Regions from separate parts of the Kitasatospora sp. NPDC001175 genome, predicted to be linked through region 1. Evidence: riboswitches for the same ligand, from Rfam matches in the RefSeq annotation. Region 1 holds a riboswitch; each other region holds the start of a gene.
The links. A riboswitch is a leader RNA that binds a small molecule or an ion and turns the genes downstream of it on or off. The one in region 1 is predicted to bind guanidine.

Region 1 (2,251 bases):
GCGTGGGCCGAGAACCTCGACCGGGACACGAGCTCGCCGAACACGGTGCTGAAGGACTGGTCGGACGGCGCGATCCACCAGCAGAACATGCTCGACTGCCAGTACACCGACGCCGGTGTCGGCACCGCCCCCAACACGGACGGCCTGCTCTGGACCCTCGACCTGGGCAGCCCCGGCTGACAGCCCTGCCAGTCCGCTACTCGCGTGCCACTCGCAGCAGGTGTGTGGCAGGCCCCGGAGGTCGGGGTGCCGGTGCTGATGGTGGAGGTCGACCGCGCCACGATGGCGCCGGCCCGGGTGGCGGCGAAGTTCACCGCCTACCGCGGGCTGTTCCGCGTGAAGGTCCGGGACAACGACCCGGCCCTCACCGACGAGGAGCCGGCCGACCGCACGGTGCACTGGTGGCGTCGCGCCCCGGGCACACCCGCGCCGGGTACCCGCCGGTCGCCCTGGCCGTCACCGACGCCGGACCGGTCGGTCTGGCCAACCGGCAGCAGGCCGTCGCGGACCTGTCCGCCGACTGCTGGGGCGGCAGTTGGTGGACCGTCACGCGGCACGACAACGACGACGGCTTGCGCGAGTACGACGACGCCGTGCCCATCGTCGCCACCACCCTGGAGCTCCTGGCCGAGCACGGCCCGCTCGGCCCCATCTGGTGGCGCTACGGCCGCCCCCCGGCGGGCGGGGAGGGCCGGGCCGCCAGCTCTCACCGTTCTGCCGCGGTCCCGATCCCGCAGTTCCACTCGGGCGCCTCGCAGCCTGTCTGCGCGGGGCAGGAAGGGCTCCCGTCACCGCCCCGGCGGGCGGTTACCGCTGTGCCGGGGTCTGGCCTGGGCGCAGCGGTGACAGGTCCTCAGGGCTCCTGCAGGGCCCCGGCCCGGACGACTGGGGGCTGGTACCTCGGCGCTGTCCCGGCATGGTTCGCCGGGCCTCGGAACTCGTGGGCTGGGATCGGGTGGGACCCCGCCGGGTGGCCGTGTGTTGTGTGGTTGTCGGTCCTGGTCGCTGCCATCCGGTTGCGTCCGGGTTGCGCCGTCTGGGCTACAGCGAGCGGCGGTGACGCCGTTTTGGCGTCGCCCCGGACGAGAGCGTTGCCGTACCCGGTCCAGCAAAGACGGCTCGCAGCGCACTCATGCATCGCATCGATCTCGTCGAAATCACCGGTTCCCTCCTCATCCTCGTCGCCTTCGTCGCCGGTCAGGCGCGGCTCCTGCGCGGGGACTCGCGCACCGCCCTGTCGCTGAACCTCGTCGGCTCGGCGACCCTCGCGGTGATCGCACTGCGCCAGGGGTCCTGGGGCTTCCTGTTGCTGGAGGGCACCTGGGCCCTTGTGTCCGCCGTTTCCCTGACCGCCGTGCGCCCGCGCTCGGCGGATCGTTCCGAACACCACACTCCCGAGGAGACCCCCGTGGCAGGAGAGAAAGACCTTCGCAAGCTGCTCGCCGGAATGAGTCCGCAGCTCAATGCGGGCGAGTACGTGTTCACGGTCGCCCCCGACGGCCGCATTCCCGCCGGCGTCCGTCCTGTCGTCACCGTTGCCGAGGAGGAGGGCCTGACCCTCGTCCTGCCGAAACAGGATGCCGACCGGGCAGGCCTGGCCTACGACTACGTCGCTGGCTGGATCACCTTGCGCGTGCATTCCGCGCTGGAGGCGGTCGGCCTCACAGCGGTCTTCGCCGAGGCCCTGGCCCAGGTCGGACTCAGCTGCAACGTCGTCGCCGGCTTCCACCACGACCACCTGTTCGTTCCCTACGCCGACGCACCCCAGGCCCTGGCCGCCCTGAAACAGCTCACCCACTGACGGACACGGCACGCCCCCCCCGGGCCGCCCCGCGCACGGAGATGCGCGGGGCGGCCCGGGGCGCCGACCGCTCTGCCGCGCCGCACCCGGACGGCTGGAGCTGGCCCTGTACAGCAGCCGGCCCGCGCCCGTGGACCGGGACCTGGGCCGCCCGATGCACGACTCCCCGCTGGTGCGCGGCGCGATGTGGCTACGCTGGACCGGCCACGACGGCATCCGCACCCTCCACCAGGGCGCCGACCTGGACCGCGGCTGGACCGAGAAGGACGTCGACGGCCTGGACGGATGGGTGGCCCTGGTCGGCGGCCGGATCGTCCTCGGAGCCCAGCCGGGCACCCTCCCGGAGCCCATCGTCCACGCCGAGGCGTGGCAGGCCGGCGCGATGCTGCACGCAGCCCTCGCCCAGCACCCGGGCCACCCCGACCGCGCCCCGGACGAGGACGACGACCA
Region 2 (2,251 bases), on a different contig from region 1:
TCGAGGCGCTGGACAACCCGGGCAACCGCGCCGCCTACGACCTGCGCCAGAAGGCCTGCGAGAAGAAGGCCCGCCAGGACCACCGCGAGGTGATGCCGACCCTGGCCTGTGCCGACTGCGGCCAGGTCCCCGAGCAGGAGAGCACCTACGAGTACGGGCTCCATGGCCAGTGGACCCGCGGCCCCGGCGGCCGCTGCTACCACGAGCACGAGGAACGCCAGGAGAAAGCCGCCGCGAACCGGGCCGGCCTCCAACTGTCGTGTCCGGGCACGGTTTCGGGCCGCTACCGGATCCCCGGCTCCGGCTTCAGGCCCTGGGCAACCCGACCACCAGGTAGGTTCCCGCCTCGCCGTCGACATGGATGACGTGCCTTCCCACTCGCACCACTTGGCAGCCCTCCGCGCGCCAGGAACCGGCCTCGCCCTCACAGCCGCGCAGCGGTGTCCAGATCTCCAGGAACGTACTGCCGTCCGGATTGGATCCGGACTCGACCAGGTTCTCCCCGTCCCAGCGCAAGGCGCCCAGGTCCTCCCCAGGCTCACCCACCTCGTGGTGGAATCGGACCTGCGCGCCGTCAAAGGACGTGGTGCCGGCGAATCCGGCGTACTGGTCCCCGATCTGCAGCCACACGGCCTCGCCCTCGTCGATCAGCGGGCCGCCGTCGCGGCTGATGCCGAGCCGGCGCCACCCGCCGCGCGTAGGGGGGCGCACGACTGTCGCAGCCGATCGGCTCTGGGCGCAGGCGAACGAGGCGGTCGCGGTTCCGGACCGGTTCGGTGTCGGCTCCATCAGATGTCGCCCCCGGCCCCGCCCGCATCGAGCGCCACGATCGACAGCGGGATGTTGCCACGCACGGCCTGGGAGTAGGGGCAGACGGCGTCGGCCCGGTGCAGGTAGGGAAGCAGGTCATCGGCCTTCCAACCCGGTACCGCGACCGACAGTGTCACAGCCAGACCGTATCCGGCGGGTGTGGCGGTCGTCCCCAGCTCAACCTGGCAGGTGACCCGAGCAGCCGTCGTGTCCAGGCCGCTGTCACCCGTTACCTCGGCCAACGCGGACCCGAAGCAGGCCGCGAATCCGGCGGCGAACAACTGCTCGGGATCGGTGGCCTCCGGCACTCTCTTGCGCGGCGGTGCCAGTCGCGCCGCGAGATGCCCGTCATCGGTGGCGACGGTGCCGTTCCGGCCGCCGACAGCATTCGCAGTGGCCGTGTACAAAGTCCTGGTCAGTGGAACGGTCATGCCGGACTACCCTCCGCGAGACGCCAGCCCCCTCCACCTCGGAAAGGGCCATCCAGTGCCGTCAAGGCGGCAACGGGGCGTCGTCGTGCATAACCGGGTACGGCGCGTCTCGTCCGGGGCCGAAGCTCAGCCGCCGGTCAGAATACCCACTCCTCGCCGAGGCAACGTAGCCGGCCAGGCAGCGCAGTGCGGGTCGGGCTCATGGAGCGCCGACGCCGGGACATCACCGAGGGAATCGTCGGGTTGAGCATGAGCGGTAGGGCCTGGGTGGGACCCGGCCTTTGTCCGCCGGCTGTCCGCGTGCTCGTGGTGGCCCCGCCGCGCCCGGTCGTGGGCGGCCAGGTCCGGGTCCTGCTCGGGCAGGGGCTGCGCCCCTGCCCACCTCGCCGCGCCGCCGCCCCCGGTTGGCTGGGTGGTCCTCCTGGAGGTGGTGATTGTGAGTGGTGTTGCGCCCGTCGGCGCCCCTGGTGGCCGGGGTGGGTGTCCCCATGCTCTCCATGATGGACATCATCCTTACCGGGGCCGAAGCCCCTGACCAGGGGTGTCCGTCAAAGTGAATCAAGCCCGTTGTGGTTGTGTCTCCGTGGCCCCCGTGGCCCCCGTGGCCCCCGTGGCCCCCGTGGCCCCCGTGGCCCCCGTGGCCCCCGTGGCCCCCGTGGCCCCGCAGCTGGCACGGCGGCTGCGGGAGCCGGGTGGGTTATGGGGCGCAGACGGCGTAGGGGGTGACGGTGGTGTAGTTGGTGTTCTGGTTGTCGGCGAGGACTTGCCAGGTGTTGCCGACGGGTCGGCTGGTGACCTGGATGGGTGGGACGGCGCCGCCGCTTTGCTGGTATCCGCCGCCGGTGATCACGTGGCCGGTGGGGCAGGTGGCGGTGGCCACCACCGGGACCCTGGCCGTGGCCACCCCGCGGGGAGCGGTGCCAGAGGAGAGGGTGGTGGTGACGGTGTCGGTGGCCGTGTTGATCACCGACACGTTGCTCGAGTTGGTGTTGGTGACGTAGGCGCGGATA
Region 3 (2,251 bases), on a different contig from region 1:
GTCGTCTCTCGACTGGGACGACCCCGGGGGTCCGTCTCCGTGGTCCGAGGAGCAGCGCGAGCAGTTCGACCGGCAGGCGGACGGCGCGCTGGAGACCCTGCGCCGTGAGCTCGGAGACGGCTGGACGGTGGAGGACCGGCGCCACCCGTCCTGAGACCGGTCTGCCGGTATGCCGTCCTGGGGCGCCACCGCCTCACGAGGCGTCGGGCCCTGGACCCGCGCGGTGGCCCGCAGGAAGTCCCGGTCAGTCGCGCGGCGGGTCGGAGGGGCAGAGGACGAAGTCGGGGAAGGCGCGTCGGCTGGGCCGATCGTCGCCGACCTCCCGGATCGCCGCGCGGATGTCGTGCAGGTGGCCGGTGGTCAGCTGAAGCGGGGGCTCGTCGGGCTGGAAGGTGGTGCGGATCGGGTAGTCCACACCCGGCTGCCTGGTCATCTCGATGTGGCAGCCCAGCACGTGAGTGACCGGCCGGCGGTCGGAGAACTCGATCAGCCGGTCGATGCTGCGGGCGAAGGCGGGCCAGTCCTGGATGTAGAGCCGGCCCGGGTAGACCGTGTCGCCAGTGAGCAGGAATCCGGTCCACGGGTCGTAGAACGTGACCGCAGCCTCGTGGTGACCCGGGGTGGCCAGGCACTCCAACACCCGTCCACCCAAGTCGACTTGTGCCACGGCGTCAGGGTCCTCGTCGAACCCGAAGTACTTCCGGGTGGTGGCCAGGTCCGCTCCCACCACCGTGGTGTCGGGGCGGTCGCTGAACTGGGGGTCACCCGCGATGTGGTCGCCGTGCGGGTGGGTGTGCAGGACCAGCAGGTGGTACCGCTCCCGTGGGTGCCGGGCGAGCCACCCGTCGACGAGTTCATCGATCACCCGGCGCAAGGGGAAGAACTCCGCGGAAGCGGTGGCTCCGGTGTCGATCAGGACCGCTTGGGCGTTCCCGAACAGCAGGAACAGGAACGGCGCCTCGTAGTCGACCGCCATGTTCTGCCGCAGGATGTACGTGTGCCGGTCGTAGGCGTGGACCTGGATGTCCGGGTCGGTGTTGTGTTTGGCTGACGGCGACCCGTGGATCCACCGGACGTCCAGCGCACGGGGCTCGGGAGCCGTGCCGGCGAGATCGACCCAGAACGTGCCCGCGTCCACGACGTCTCCTCAGTGCGTCGTCTTGGCAGGCCGGGTACGGCGCACATCTCGTCCGGGGCAGGCACTGTTGAGCCTCCGCGGGGACGGTACCACGGCGAGTGCCGACTGCGATCGGCACGACCTGGACTCGCCGCCACGGTAAGGGACTTGGTCCCGCCGGCCACATCGCCGTACTCTCGTACGCGAGTGCGGTGTGCTACGCGCTGCCGGGCGGGCGCAAGTGGCCGAGCCGGTGTTGGGCGAGCCGGGTTCACCCGATCGGCCCTTCCGCAGCGGTGACCGCCCGTCAGTGTCCCGTTCCCGCGAACCGGTCCACCAGGACCTCGAGCCGCCGCGACGCCTCCCGCCGGGGAAGCCGGCCCGAGCTGGTGAGCGAGACCAGGCCGTGCAGGGCCGACCAGAAGACCTCGACGAACAGCGCCGGTTCGGCGTCTCCCGCGAGGTTGCCGAGCGTGTCCAGCAGTGTGTCGAACGCCTCGCGCAGCGGGGCCGGTGTAGCCGCGTCGGCGAACGGGAGGCCGGTGTCGAGGAGGAACATCGCCGGCGACCGCCGCGAGGTCGTCCGCCCGGTCAACCCGAGCGGCCGGAGCGGGGCGCGGTTCCCTGTGCGAAATCCGAGTGCAACCGGTCTTGCACCACGGCACGATGGGCGGATGGAACTGCCGCCTGACATGCCTGAACTCACCGTTGATGGAGGGTTCACGCTTCGGCCGTGGCACCTTTCGGACCTTCGGCTCGTCCGGGAGGCGTCGGAGGACGATTACATCCCCTTGATCACCACTGTGCCCTCGCCCTACTCCGAGCCGGCGGGTGTCGCGTTCGTCGAACGGCAGTGGGGCCGCGTGACCGCGAGGACCGCATATCCGTTCGTCATCGTGAACTCGCACGGTCGGCCGGTCGGCTACGTGGGGCTGATGCTCAAGGACTCGGTGCAGGGCCGTGCGTCGTTGGGCTACTGGGTCGTCAAGTCGGCGCGTGGTCAGGGTGCTGCCGCGGCCGCGCTCGGCGCAGTGACCTGCTGGGCCCTCCGCGAACTGCGGATCCCTCGGCTCGAGCTGTATGTGGAGCCGTGGAACACGGCTTCCGTGCGCACCGCCGAGCGCGCGGGGTTCC

Region 2: it holds a riboswitch for guanidine, as region 1 does, so the genes downstream of both, ACWDAK_RS38585 (Ohr family peroxiredoxin) here and ACWDAK_RS38940 (CBU_0592 family membrane protein) in region 1, are expected to answer to the same signal.
Region 3: it holds a riboswitch for guanidine, as region 1 does, so the genes downstream of both, ACWDAK_RS33150 (MBL fold metallo-hydrolase) here and ACWDAK_RS38940 (CBU_0592 family membrane protein) in region 1, are expected to answer to the same signal.

The regions. Positions count from the first base shown of each region.
Region 1 covers NZ_JBSFJU010000119.1:6,508-8,758, forward strand. The annotation lists gene ACWDAK_RS38935 (sigma-70 family RNA polymerase sigma factor) at 1-180, shown strand, start outside; guanidine-III (ykkC-III) riboswitch at 1,054-1,124, shown strand; partial or broken gene ACWDAK_RS38940 (CBU_0592 family membrane protein) at 1,133-1,336, shown strand; gene ACWDAK_RS38945 (ACT domain-containing protein) at 1,409-1,801, shown strand; gene ACWDAK_RS38950 (hypothetical protein) at 1,932-2,251, shown strand, end outside.
Region 2 covers NZ_JBSFJU010000115.1:1,567-3,817, reverse strand. The annotation lists gene ACWDAK_RS38595 (hypothetical protein) at 1-365, shown strand, start outside; gene ACWDAK_RS38590 (hypothetical protein) at 307-711, opposite strand; gene ACWDAK_RS38585 (Ohr family peroxiredoxin) at 789-1,241, opposite strand; guanidine-III (ykkC-III) riboswitch at 1,316-1,378, opposite strand; gene ACWDAK_RS38580 (YVTN family beta-propeller repeat protein) at 1,939-2,251, opposite strand, start outside.
Region 3 covers NZ_JBSFJU010000068.1:31,346-33,596, forward strand. The annotation lists gene ACWDAK_RS33145 (hypothetical protein) at 1-154, shown strand, start outside; gene ACWDAK_RS33150 (MBL fold metallo-hydrolase) at 245-1,138, opposite strand; guanidine-III (ykkC-III) riboswitch at 1,150-1,217, opposite strand; gene ACWDAK_RS33155 (TetR-like C-terminal domain-containing protein) at 1,425-1,676, opposite strand; gene ACWDAK_RS33160 (GNAT family N-acetyltransferase) at 1,792-2,251, shown strand, end outside.